DNA from 3 places in the Metabacillus rhizosphaerae genome. Region 1 is predicted to be linked to each of the others. Evidence: a T-box and tRNA genes for the amino acid it is inferred to sense, from the RefSeq annotation. Region 1 holds a T-box; the other regions hold tRNA genes.
The links. A T-box is a leader RNA that pairs with one kind of tRNA and senses whether it is charged. The one in region 1 lies ahead of tyrS (tyrosine--tRNA ligase), so its partner is inferred to be a tRNA-Tyr.

Region 1 (4,266 bases):
ACACTAGGGTTTGATGCTACAAACCAAGCATCCTTATAGTCTTGCCCTGTTCCAGTTTTACCAGCCCAGTCTGCACTAAATGACAGATAACCTTTCAATGATGCAGCTGTTCCGCTACTAATAACGTCACGCATCATATCGATTGTTAAATAAGCAGTTTGAGCAGAGAATACATTAGTTTCTGCTTTTTCATGCTGGAAGACAATTTCTCCGTCGCTTGTTTCAATTTTTTCTATCATGTAAGCATCAATAAATTTACCATTATTCGCAAAAGTTGCATATGCATTTACATTTTCCTCAACTGTTACGCCTCTCTCCATTGCACCTAAGCTTAATGATGCATTATGATAATCTGCTTCCTGGAGACTTGTAAAACCCATCTTTTCTAAATAAGATACCGGATTTTGGTTTAATATACTCATGTATGTTTTTACGGCAGGAATGTTATAGGAATGCTTTAAAGCTGTTCTAGCACTCGTTAATCCATGATAGCCCCCACCATAGTTTTTAGGCTTCCATTTTCCTAATGAAAAAGGGACGTCTGCGATGACAGAACCCGGTTGTGATTTACCTAGTTCCATTGCTGGAGCATAGACAAGCAATGGTTTCATTGTAGAACCATTTGGGCGCTCAGCTTGTGTTGCATGGTTTAGGTTTTCACGGTCAAAGTCTCGTCCACCAACAAAGCTAATCATTTTTCCTGTACCATTTTCGATTAAGACTCCACCGACTTCAACCGGCTCGTGAACAGTTTTTATTTGTCCTGTATCGGGGTCTTTTATCTCTTCAGGTTTATCACTACCATAATATTCATACTGAGCGACGACATCTTGCATTTTGTCGTAGATATCTTTATTAATTGTGGTATGAATACGATAGCCATTATGCCTGATCTCATCATCTGCTAAAGAATAGTACTGATTATAAAGATCATTATCTTTGTTCAATTCTTCTTCCGTATACCCATCCTTTTTCGCAAGCTGAACCATAATAATTTTATTTACACGATCTTCAACTTCATAAGTTAAAAAAGGATACTCGTCGATAGGAGATGGCTTTTTCGCTGTTAAGTTTGCTCGAATATCATATGCTAATGCATTTTGATATTCTGCTTTGGTTATATATCCTCCAGAATACATCCGACTTAATACAGTTTTCATGCGGTTAATCCCAGGATCAAGATTATCCTTTATAGCACCGCCATCATTAGAAAATGGTGTATAGCCGAAAGGACTTTGCGGCAAACCAGCAATAAATGCAGATTGTGCGATGTTTAAGTTTTTTGCTTCAACACCAAAAATACCCTTTGCAGCCGCTTGAATACCGGCGATATTTCTTCCATTTGAATTACGTCCAAAATCCGTTACATTTAAATAGGCTTCGATAATTTCATCTTTTTCAAAGAATTTCTCTAAGCGTAGAGCTAAAAGAATTTCTTTTGCCTTTCGATCAAATGAAACTTCATTTGTTAATATTTGATTTTTAATTAATTGTTGTGTAAGAGTACTACCACCAGTTTGAACTGAAGCATTTGTGAACTCTTGAAACAAAGCGCGCATGATTGCTTTCGGTACAACTCCTTCATGCTCATAAAATAGCTCATCCTCAGTTGCGATGACAGCATTAATGACATGCTCTGAGATATCTTCTAATTTTACTTCTTCACGATCAATGTCAGCGCTTAATTTTCCCAGATATACGTTATTTGCGAAGTATACTTCTGATGATTCTTCATAATTGTAAATATCATTTTTCATAACTTCATATGAACGAATGGGTTCGTCCTTTACTAATGAAGCGAAATATCCAGCACCGACACCTCCAGCAAAGCACATGCCAATGAGGCCAATGACTAGAAATAATAAAAGAAGATTTCCTATAACGTTATATGATATCCGAAAGCCTTTAACTACATCTTTGTTAAAAGGCGTGAAGCGCCTAAGTTTTTCATCCTTTTTTTTCATTATGCAATCCCCCCGAATCAACTTATTATACCAAAAAAAACGCATATTTTGTAGGGTTTTGTCATAAAGGGAATGGGATAAGAGGTAGCCTTTACGGTCAAATCTTATTTTAAAAGTGTAATTATTTATCAAACAATTGACATTCGTCTGAGTTTATGGTTAAAATTCATTTATCATAACTATATATGAAATCGCTGAGATTGGGTTCAGTAGTGGAGATCTCCCTTTTATAGAGAGCTGATGGGTGGTGGAAATCAGCATATAGATACTCCGTGAATTACGTCCATGAGCTTCTTTTTTGAAAAGGTCAACTGAGTAGAAAAAGACGGTTTAACCGTTAGATTACCGAGTGAGGATTATTTGTGTTTTAATCCTAAGTAGGGTGGTACCGCGAATATTTCGCCCCTTCAGTAATGAAGGGGCTTTTTGGTGTTCATTCACCTGAAAAAAACGACAAAGGAGAACGATTATGAGTGAATTATTAAACGATTTACAATTTAGAGGCTTAGTAAACCAAGTTACAGATGAGGCTGGACTAGCTAAAGTACTTCAGGAAGATAAAATTAAGCTTTATTCTGGATTTGATCCTACTGCGGATAGTCTTCATATTGGTCATTTGCTTCCGGTGTTAACGCTTAAAAGATTCCAACTAAACGGACATCATCCAATAGCTCTTGTTGGAGGTGCTACTGGGCTGATTGGTGATCCAAGTGGGAAGAAGGCAGAGCGTACTTTAAATACTGCAGATATTGTACAGGATTGGTCTGATCGAATTAAAGGACAATTATCTAGGTTCCTTGACTTTGAAGCGGATGTTAATCCAGCAGTTATTGTGAATAACTATGATTGGATTGGTAGTCTAGATGTTATTTCTTTCCTGCGTGACGTTGGGAAAAACTTTGGTATTAATTACATGCTTGCTAAGGATTCAGTTAAGACCCGTATCGAATCTGGTATTTCATTTACTGAGTTTAGTTACATGATCTTACAATCCTATGATTTCTTAAAATTATACGAACAAAATGAATGTAAACTACAAATTGGTGGTAGTGATCAGTGGGGAAATATTACAGCAGGTCTAGAGCTAATCCGTAAATCTGAAGAAAATTCTAAGGCGTATGGATTGACGATTCCTCTTGTTACAAAAGCAGATGGCACGAAGTTTGGAAAAACAGAAGGTGGAGCGATTTGGTTAGATCGTGAAAAAACATCTCCATATGAGTTTTACCAATTTTGGATCAACACAGATGATCGTGATGTAGTAAAATATCTGAAATACTTTACATTCTTATCTCAGACAGAAATTGAGCAATTTGAAGAAGAGATTAAAAATGCACCTGAAAAACGATTAGCTCAAAAATCGTTAGCTGAAGAAGTAACAAAACTCGTTCATGGTGAAGAAGCTTTACAACAAGCAATTAAGATTTCTGAGGCATTGTTTAGTGGGGATATTAAACAGTTAACAGGTAATGAAATTTTAGAAGGATTCAAAGATGTACCATCTACTAAAATGGAAGAGACTGAAATTGGCTTAGTTGACTTGCTTATTCAAGCTAAAATTGCCCCATCAAAACGTCAAGCACGAGAAGATATTACAAATGGTGCAATCTATATAAACGGAGATCGTATTCAAGATTTATCCAAAGTTATTTCAGATGAAGATAAAATTGATGGACAGTTTACTGTAATTCGTAGAGGGAAAAAGAAATATTTCTTAATTCGTTACGCATAATATTAGACTGCAAAAAAGTGGTTAACTTAAAAGAGTTAACCACTTTTTTTAAAATATAGAAATAAAAAAATCCCGGTCCATAGACCAGGATTTTTCTTATTAACGAGAGTAGAACTCAACGATAAGAGCTTCGTTAATTTCAGCAGGTAATTCAGAACGTTCAGGTAAACGTGTGAATGTACCTTCTAATTTGTCTGCGTCGAAAGTTAGGTAATCAGGTACGAAGTTGCTTACTTCGATTGCTTCCTTAACGATATCAAGGTTGCGAGATTTTTCACGTAAAGTGATTGTTTGACCTGGTTTAAGTTGGTAAGATGGGATATCTACACGTCCGCCATCTACAAGGATATGACCATGGTTAACTAATTGACGAGCTTGACGACGTGTACGTGCTAAACCTAAACGGTATACTACGTTATCAAGACGAGCATCAAGAAGAATCATGAAGTTCTCACCATGTTTACCAGCCATTTTGCCAGCTTTATCAAATAGGTTACGGAATTGGCGTTCATTTACACCATACATATGACGAAGCTTTTGCTTCTCTTGTAATTGTAAACCATATTCAGA
Region 2 (4,266 bases), 1.7 Mb from region 1:
ATAAGATCCGTAGTCAAGAGGGAAACAGCCCAGACCACCAGCTAAGGTCCCAAAGTATACGTTAAGTGGAAAAGGATGTGGAGTTGCTTAGACAACCAGGATGTTGGCTTAGAAGCAGCCACCATTTAAAGAGTGCGTAATAGCTCACTGGTCGAGTGACTCTGCGCCGAAAATGTACCGGGGCTAAACGTATCACCGAAGCTGTGGACTGTTCTTTTAGAACAGTGGTAGGAGAGCGTTCTAAGGGCTGTGAAGCTAGACCGTAAGGACTAGTGGAGCGCTTAGAAGTGAGAATGCCGGTATGAGTAGCGAAAGAGGGGTGAGAATCCCCTCCACCGAATGCCTAAGGTTTCCTGAGGAAGGCTCGTCCGCTCAGGGTAAGTCGGGACCTAAGCCGAGGCCGAAAGGCGTAGGCGATGGACAACAGGTTGAAATTCCTGTACCACCTCCTCACCATTTGAGCAATGGGGGGACGCAGAAGGATAGGGTAAGCGCGCTGTTGGATATGCGCGTCCAAGCAGTTAGGCTGACAACGAGGCAAATCCCGTTGTCACATAAGGCTGAGCTGTGATGGCGAGGGAACTATAGTACCGAAGTTCCTGATTCCACACTGCCAAGAAAAGCCTCTAGCGAGGTGAGAGGTGCCCGTACCGCAAACCGACACAGGTAGGCGAGGAGAGAATCCTAAGGTGAGCGAGAGAACTCTCGTTAAGGAACTCGGCAAAATGACCCCGTAACTTCGGGAGAAGGGGTGCTTTTTAGGGTAAATAGCCCGGAAAAGCCGCAGTGAATAGGCCCAGGCGACTGTTTAGCAAAAACACAGGTCTCTGCGAAGCCGCAAGGCGAAGTATAGGGGCTGACGCCTGCCCGGTGCTGGAAGGTTAAGGGGAGAGGTTAGCGTAAGCGAAGCTTTGAACCGAAGCCCCAGTAAACGGCGGCCGTAACTATAACGGTCCTAAGGTAGCGAAATTCCTTGTCGGGTAAGTTCCGACCCGCACGAAAGGCGTAACGATCTGGGCACTGTCTCAACGAGAGACTCGGTGAAATTATAGTACCTGTGAAGATGCAGGTTACCCGCGACAGGACGGAAAGACCCCGTGGAGCTTTACTGTAGCCTGATATTGAATTTTGGTACAGCTTGTACAGGATAGGTAGGAGCCTGAGAAGCCGGAGCGCTAGCTTCGGTGGAGGCGTCGGTGGGATACTACCCTGGCTGTATTGAAATTCTAACCCACAGCCCTTATCGGGCTGGGAGACAGTGTCAGGTGGGCAGTTTGACTGGGGCGGTCGCCTCCTAAAATGTAACGGAGGCGCCCAAAGGTTCCCTCAGAATGGTTGGAAATCATTCGTAGAGTGTAAAGGCACAAGGGAGCTTGACTGCGAGACCTACAAGTCGAGCAGGGACGAAAGTCGGGCTTAGTGATCCGGTGGTTCCGCATGGAAGGGCCATCGCTCAACGGATAAAAGCTACCCCGGGGATAACAGGCTTATCTCCCCCAAGAGTCCACATCGACGGGGAGGTTTGGCACCTCGATGTCGGCTCATCGCATCCTGGGGCTGTAGTCGGTCCCAAGGGTTGGGCTGTTCGCCCATTAAAGCGGTACGCGAGCTGGGTTCAGAACGTCGTGAGACAGTTCGGTCCCTATCCGTCGTGGGCGTAGGAAATTTGAGAGGAGCTGTCCTTAGTACGAGAGGACCGGGATGGACGCACCGCTGGTGTACCAGTTGTCTTGCCAAAGGCATAGCTGGGTAGCTATGTGCGGAAGGGATAAGTGCTGAAAGCATCTAAGCATGAAGCCCCCCTCAAGATGAGATTTCCCATAGCGTAAGCTAGTAAGATCCCTGAAAGATGATCAGGTTGATAGGTCTGAGGTGGAAGCGCGGTGACGTGTGGAGCTGACAGATACTAATCGATCGAGGACTTAACCTAAATAGAAAAGCGGAAGAAGACCGCTTAAATCCATAGGGAATTGGAGCGACCTTAGAAGAAGTCGTTCTTTGACTTCGTACGAGAGAGTGAAATTACCGTAGGATTTGGCTTCTGTAGCTGGACAAAGTAAAAGCGTAAACTCAGTGAATTGAATTGTGAATCGTTATCTAGTTTTGAAGGAATATATTTTTTTGTAAAAAACACTTGAAATATTCTTTCAAAATAGTATAATAATTCTTGTCGTAATTGTCTGGTGGCGATAGCGAAGAGGTCACACCCGTTCCCATGCCGAACACGGAAGTTAAGCTCTTCAGCGCCGATGGTAGTTGGGGGTTTCCCCCTGTGAGAGTAGGACGTTGCCAGGCTTTAAATTGTTCCGCAGTAGCTCAGTGGTAGAGCTATCGGCTGTTAACCGATCGGTCGTAGGTTCGAGTCCTACCTGCGGAGCCATTGCTTCCATAGCTCAGTTGGTAGAGCACTTCCATGGTAAGGAAGAGGTCACCGGTTCGAGCCCGGTTGGAAGCTTACACAGAGACTTATTAAACACTTCATGGCCCGTTGGTCAAGCGGTTAAGACACCGCCCTTTCACGGCGGTAACACGGGTTCGAATCCCGTACGGGTCACCATTCGGAGGATTAGCTCAGCTGGGAGAGCATCTGCCTTACAAGCAGAGGGTCGGCGGTTCGATCCCGTCATCCTCCACCATTTATGCCGGTGTAGCTCAACTGGTAGAGCAACTGACTTGTAATCAGTAGGTTGGGGGTTCAAGTCCTCTTGCCGGCACTGTTTCACACATATGGAGGGGTAGCGAAGTGGCTAAACGCGGCGGACTGTAAATCCGCTCCTTAGGGTTCGGCAGTTCGAATCTGCCCCCCTCCACCATTTACATAAAAAATGTAGATAAACGAAGGAAAATGGGTATCCATTTCATAATTTGTTTATCTTTGATTTTGTTTGAAAGTCTAGTTGTGAATAAAATCACTAATCAATGTTTATAATATGTTATACATTATTAATTACTAGCACATAAGACTATGATGATTAATCAGTGGGCTATAGCCAAGCGGTAAGGCATCGCACTTTGACTGCGACATGCGTTGGTTCGAATCCAGCTAGCCCAGCCATTTTATTTAGAGCCATTAGCTCAGTTGGTAGAGCATCTGACTTTTAATCAGAGGGTCGAAGGTTCGAGTCCTTCATGGCTCATCTTTTGCGGAAGTAGTTCAGTGGTAGAACACCACCTTGCCAAGGTGGGGGTCGCGGGTTCGAATCCCGTCTTCCGCTCCATAGAATCCCTTGGCTTTTGGGGCCTTAGCTCAGCTGGGAGAGCGCCTGCTTTGCACGCAGGAGGTCAGCGGTTCGATCCCGCTAGGCTCCACCAATACTATATGAAAATTCAAACCATAAACTTATGTTTGTGGTTTTTTGTTATTTGTAAATACTAGAATAACGTGCTTTTGGTGATAGTTTTTATGAATAACGAAGAGGTCTATTTCAAGTAGTCCTGATTTATTGCTCGTCTTAATAATTAATTGAAAATTTATCACCAATAACCTCCAAAATTTGTTAAAATAATTTATGTAAATAAAATGAAACCAAATGGAAAGTTATACGTATATAAAGAGACCCGCAGAGTGCGGAGGTATGTTGAATGGAAACGATAGTAAAGAATCGAATAAAACAGGTTAGAAAAGGCGATCAAAATGCATTTGCGGAAATAGTTGATTTGTACAAGGATAAAATCTATCAATTATGCTACAGAATGCTCGGAAACGCGCACGAAGCAGAGGATATTGCACAAGAAGCTTTTATTCGAGCATTTGTAAATATTCATACGTATGATATGAATAAAAAATTCTCGACATGGTTATACCGAATTGCAACAAATCTATCAATAGATCGTATTCGAAAAAAGAAGCCAGATTATTATCTTGATGCAGAGGTGTCAGGAACAGATGGATTAACGATGTATTCCCAAGTAGCTGCTGAAATAGCTTTACCGGAAGAAGAACTTGAAACAATGGAACTACAACAAACAATTCAAAAAGAAATTTTAAAGCTCCCTGATAAGTATCGAACAGTTATTGTCTTAAAGTATATTGATGAGCTATCATTAATAGAAATAAGTGAAATTCTCGACATTCCAATTGGTACTGTCAAAACACGGATTCACAGAGGGAGAGAAGCCCTAAGAAAGCAATTAAGGCATTTATAAAGAGGTGAGAATATATGAGCTGTTCTTCTGAGTTTGTTCAGCTTTTGCATAAATATATGGATCATGAATTATCTAGTGATGAAGAAATTAAGGTGAAAGACCATCTTCACACCTGTGAGA
Region 3 (4,266 bases), 2.1 Mb from region 1:
ACAGGATAGGTAGGAGCCTGAGAAGCCGGAGCGCTAGCTTCGGTGGAGGCGTCGGTGGGATACTACCCTGGCTGTATTGAAATTCTAACCCACAGCCCTTATCGGGCTGGGAGACAGTGTCAGGTGGGCAGTTTGACTGGGGCGGTCGCCTCCTAAAATGTAACGGAGGCGCCCAAAGGTTCCCTCAGAATGGTTGGAAATCATTCGTAGAGTGTAAAGGCACAAGGGAGCTTGACTGCGAGACCTACAAGTCGAGCAGGGACGAAAGTCGGGCTTAGTGATCCGGTGGTTCCGCATGGAAGGGCCATCGCTCAACGGATAAAAGCTACCCCGGGGATAACAGGCTTATCTCCCCCAAGAGTCCACATCGACGGGGAGGTTTGGCACCTCGATGTCGGCTCATCGCATCCTGGGGCTGTAGTCGGTCCCAAGGGTTGGGCTGTTCGCCCATTAAAGCGGTACGCGAGCTGGGTTCAGAACGTCGTGAGACAGTTCGGTCCCTATCCGTCGTGGGCGTAGGAAATTTGAGAGGAGCTGTCCTTAGTACGAGAGGACCGGGATGGACGCACCGCTGGTGTACCAGTTGTCTTGCCAAAGGCATAGCTGGGTAGCTATGTGCGGAAGGGATAAGTGCTGAAAGCATCTAAGCATGAAGCCCCCCTCAAGATGAGATTTCCCATAGCGTAAGCTAGTAAGATCCCTGAAAGATGATCAGGTTGATAGGTCTGAGGTGGAAGCGCGGTGACGTGTGGAGCTGACAGATACTAATCGATCGAGGACTTAACCTAATAAAGGCGTTAAATGAAGTGAATTGAATTGTGAATCGTTATCTAGTTTTGAAGGAATATAAAAAGTTTAAAAAAACACTTGAAATATTCTTCTAAAATAGTATAATAGTCTTTGTCACAAATGTCTGGTGATGATGGCGAAGAGGTCACACCCGTTCCCATGCCGAACACGGAAGTTAAGCTCTTCAGCGCCGATGGTAGTTGGGGGTTTCCCCCTGTGAGAGTAGGACGTCGCCAGGCTGTTATATTATATTATTCCGCAGTAGCTCAGTGGTAGAGCTATCGGCTGTTAACCGATCGGTCGTAGGTTCGAGTCCTACCTGCGGAGCCATTTTGGAGAGCTGTCCGAGTGGCCGAAGGAGCACGATTGGAAATCGTGTAGGCGGTGTAAGCTGTCTCAAGGGTTCAAATCCCTTGCTCTCCGCCACTACTTATAATAAATAATGGCCCGTTGGTCAAGCGGTTAAGACACCGCCCTTTCACGGCGGTAACACGGGTTCGAATCCCGTACGGGTCACCATATGGAGGATTAGCTCAGCTGGGAGAGCATCTGCCTTACAAGCAGAGGGTCGGCGGTTCGATCCCGTCATCCTCCACCATTTTAAAACTTAGAACAACTATTATTATCGCGGGGTGGAGCAGTCTGGTAGCTCGTCGGGCTCATAACCCGAAGGTCGCAGGTTCAAATCCTGTCCCCGCAACCAAATGGTCCGGTAGTTCAGTTGGTTAGAATGCCTGCCTGTCACGCAGGAGGTCGCGGGTTCGAGTCCCGTCCGGACCGCCATTTATTTAATAAGAAAAATTACTTTTTTACTTTTCTTAAGTAAAAGGGTTTCGGTAAGCAAAAAGGTCGAGGAAACGACTAAACGAACACCGGAGCGTATGTTAATACGTGAGGATGTGAGTGCAGGAGTTGACGAAGAGATTTGAAGCTTAACGGAAGCCGTAAACTTAATGGCTCGGTAGCTCAGTTGGTAGAGCAATGGACTGAAAATCCATGTGTCGGCGGTTCGATTCCGTCCCGAGCCACCTTTAAAGAAAAGATTTTGAAATTTAAGTATGCCGGTGTAGCTCAACTGGTAGAGCAACTGACTTGTAATCAGTAGGTTGGGGGTTCAAGTCCTCTTGCCGGCACTGTTTCACACATATGGAGGGGTAGCGAAGTGGCTAAACGCGGCGGACTGTAAATCCGCTCCTTAGGGTTCGGCAGTTCGAATCTGCCCCCCTCCACCATTTAAAATAGGGGCATAGTTTAACGGTAGAATAGAGGTCTCCAAAACCTTTGGTGTGGGTTCGATTCCTACTGCCCCTGCCAATTTAAAATATAGTGGCGATTGTGGCGAAGTGGTTAACGCACCTGATTGTGGTTCAGGCATTCGTGGGTTCGATTCCCATCAGTCGCCCCATTTATTTTATATTAAAAATAACTCTCATGAAAATTCATCGATGGGCTATAGCCAAGCGGTAAGGCATCGCACTTTGACTGCGACATGCGTTGGTTCGAATCCAGCTAGCCCAGCCATTTCTTATACACATTTTCGTTTCTCTTGCATAGGCTAGAGTATACGGTTAAATAAGTTAGATTGCGGAAGTAGTTCAGTGGTAGAACACCACCTTGCCAAGGTGGGGGTCGCGGGTTCGAATCCCGTCTTCCGCTCCAGTTTTATGAATGGCGGCATAGCCAAGTGGTAAGGCAGAGGTCTGCAAAACCTTTATCACCGGTTCAAATCCGGTTGCCGCCTCCATTTAAACTACACCCTTGCCGGGGTGGCGGAACTGGCAGACGCACAGGACTTAAAATCCTGCGGTAGGTGACTACCGTACCGGTTCGATTCCGGTCCTCGGCACTTTTGATTTTATTTTTTTTGCCAGTGTGGCGGAATTGGCAGACGCGCACGACTCAAAATCGTGTTCCGTGAGGAGTGTCGGTTCGACCCCGACCACTGGTATCAAATGGAATTCTCGAACGTTATAGCGACGTTATTTCGGCGTAATTATTCGCAGAAATAACGTCGCTTTTTTGCGTTTAAGGCTATGATAAATGTAGATATATATTCAAACCCGTAAATACGAATTTATAACTTAAGCAGCATATACTAAAAAATAAGAATCACATAACTATTGCTTTATTAGAGGATAATAATCTAAGAGGTGATAATATGGAAAAAGATAAATTAAAACTCACATCTTCCGAAATAGGAACATTGTGGGGAGAATATGTAAACGGAACAATGACAGATGTAGTAAATAGATATATGTTCTCTATAATTGAGGATGAGTCAATAAAAAATATTTTTGAGGATGCTATCAAGACCTTCGAAAAACAAAAGAAACAAATCGTGATTATTATGGAAAACGAAGGGTTTCCAGTTCCAATTGGATTTACTGAATCTGACCTCAACAAAGGTGCAGAAAGACTGTTTACTGATATATTTTGCTTAAATTATTTACATATCATGACTTTACATGGTTTGCTCGGTCATATCACTTCATTAGGTGTTTCTGTTAGAAAAGACTTACGAGATTATTACGATTCATGCGATAACGATGCAAAAAAAATGTATCATCAAACTATTGAATTGTTGCTTGAGAAAGGGAATTTTCAAAGAGACCCTTTATTTTATCCTTCGAAGAACCCTGAATTTATTTCTAGCCAAGATTTCACAGATGGATTTTTCGGAAAAGGGAGACGTTTAGCTGCAACAGAAATCATCAGTATTTCTTTCAACCTTAAAAAGAGTATTATGGCTAAAACTCTTTCTATTGGATTTAGTCAGGTCTCTCAATCAAAAGAAGTAAGAAAGTTTTTAGAGAAGTCTGAGAAAACAGCTGATGGTCAAATAAAATCCCTTACAAAAATAATGCACAAGGATAATTTACCAGCTCCTAAGTCGTGGGAAACAGAAGTGACAACTTCAACGGACTCTCCTTTTTCTGATAAGTTAATGTTGTATCATATGGGCTTCTTGTTTCAAGCTGCACAATTGTATCACGGGGCAGGTTTAGCATCAGCCATGAGAACAGACCTTGCAACGGTTTACGAAGGTGTCATACTTAAAAATCTAATTGTAACAAAAGAATGGTTTAATATTATGGTGAAAAATAAATGGTTAGAACAACCACCACTTGCTCCTAATAGAAAAGAAATAGCAAAAGAAAAATAATAAATACATTGTTACATGGTATGTATAAGTGAATAAGAATCCATTTGAAAGACTTATGTGGAGCATCGCACTTCCTGGATTTGGAGTATTTAAACGGTAAGTATTTTAAAGGCACAGTTTTATTGATACTTAAATTTCTGATTAATGTACAAGCCAATTTTAACCAGGTAATACTTCTAAGTTTTCATGGTGAAATTTGTGGTGCCATAAAACATGCAGATTATCAGTGGTTGATGTTTTATTCTTATTGGATCCTGTTTGGTTAGCCAATGTTATTTTTGATTCGAGGAATATCGATTGGAATAGTTATTCAA

Region 2: it has a tRNA-Tyr gene. The T-box ahead of tyrS (tyrosine--tRNA ligase) is inferred to sense a tRNA for this amino acid. The anticodon was not compared.
Region 3: it has a tRNA-Tyr gene. The T-box ahead of tyrS (tyrosine--tRNA ligase) is inferred to sense a tRNA for this amino acid. The anticodon was not compared.

Annotation. Positions count from the first base shown of each region.
Region 1 is NZ_CP147403.1:2,148,610-2,152,875, forward strand. It holds gene WCV66_RS10465 (transglycosylase domain-containing protein) at 1-1,964, opposite strand, end outside; T-box leader at 2,152-2,374, shown strand; gene tyrS (tyrosine--tRNA ligase) at 2,434-3,696, shown strand; gene rpsD (30S ribosomal protein S4) at 3,796-4,266, opposite strand, start outside.
Region 2 is NZ_CP147403.1:495,411-499,676, reverse strand. It holds rRNA gene WCV66_RS02515 (23S ribosomal RNA) at 1-1,930, shown strand, start outside; rRNA gene rrf (5S ribosomal RNA) at 2,180-2,295, shown strand; tRNA gene WCV66_RS02505 (tRNA-Asn) at 2,306-2,380, shown strand; tRNA gene WCV66_RS02500 (tRNA-Thr) at 2,383-2,455, shown strand; tRNA gene WCV66_RS02495 (tRNA-Glu) at 2,483-2,557, shown strand; tRNA gene WCV66_RS02490 (tRNA-Val) at 2,561-2,636, shown strand; tRNA gene WCV66_RS02485 (tRNA-Thr) at 2,642-2,714, shown strand; tRNA gene WCV66_RS02480 (tRNA-Tyr) at 2,730-2,813, shown strand; tRNA gene WCV66_RS02475 (tRNA-Gln) at 2,981-3,055, shown strand; tRNA gene WCV66_RS02470 (tRNA-Lys) at 3,065-3,137, shown strand; tRNA gene WCV66_RS02465 (tRNA-Gly) at 3,144-3,218, shown strand; tRNA gene WCV66_RS02460 (tRNA-Ala) at 3,237-3,312, shown strand; gene WCV66_RS02455 (hypothetical protein) at 3,341-3,478, opposite strand; gene sigW (RNA polymerase sigma factor SigW) at 3,583-4,146, shown strand; gene WCV66_RS02445 (anti-sigma factor family protein) at 4,161-4,266, shown strand, end outside.
Region 3 is NZ_CP147403.1:87,190-91,455, reverse strand. It holds rRNA gene WCV66_RS00550 (23S ribosomal RNA) at 1-788, shown strand, start outside; rRNA gene rrf (5S ribosomal RNA) at 913-1,028, shown strand; tRNA gene WCV66_RS00540 (tRNA-Asn) at 1,045-1,119, shown strand; tRNA gene WCV66_RS00535 (tRNA-Ser) at 1,124-1,215, shown strand; tRNA gene WCV66_RS00530 (tRNA-Glu) at 1,234-1,308, shown strand; tRNA gene WCV66_RS00525 (tRNA-Val) at 1,312-1,387, shown strand; tRNA gene WCV66_RS00520 (tRNA-Met) at 1,416-1,492, shown strand; tRNA gene WCV66_RS00515 (tRNA-Asp) at 1,496-1,572, shown strand; tRNA gene WCV66_RS00510 (tRNA-Phe) at 1,745-1,817, shown strand; tRNA gene WCV66_RS00505 (tRNA-Thr) at 1,850-1,922, shown strand; tRNA gene WCV66_RS00500 (tRNA-Tyr) at 1,938-2,021, shown strand; tRNA gene WCV66_RS00495 (tRNA-Trp) at 2,030-2,103, shown strand; tRNA gene WCV66_RS00490 (tRNA-His) at 2,119-2,194, shown strand; tRNA gene WCV66_RS00485 (tRNA-Gln) at 2,236-2,310, shown strand; tRNA gene WCV66_RS00480 (tRNA-Gly) at 2,374-2,448, shown strand; tRNA gene WCV66_RS00475 (tRNA-Cys) at 2,460-2,533, shown strand; tRNA gene WCV66_RS00470 (tRNA-Leu) at 2,550-2,635, shown strand; tRNA gene WCV66_RS00465 (tRNA-Leu) at 2,656-2,737, shown strand; gene WCV66_RS00460 (DUF3231 family protein) at 2,948-3,952, shown strand; partial or broken gene WCV66_RS26765 (hypothetical protein) at 4,008-4,194, shown strand.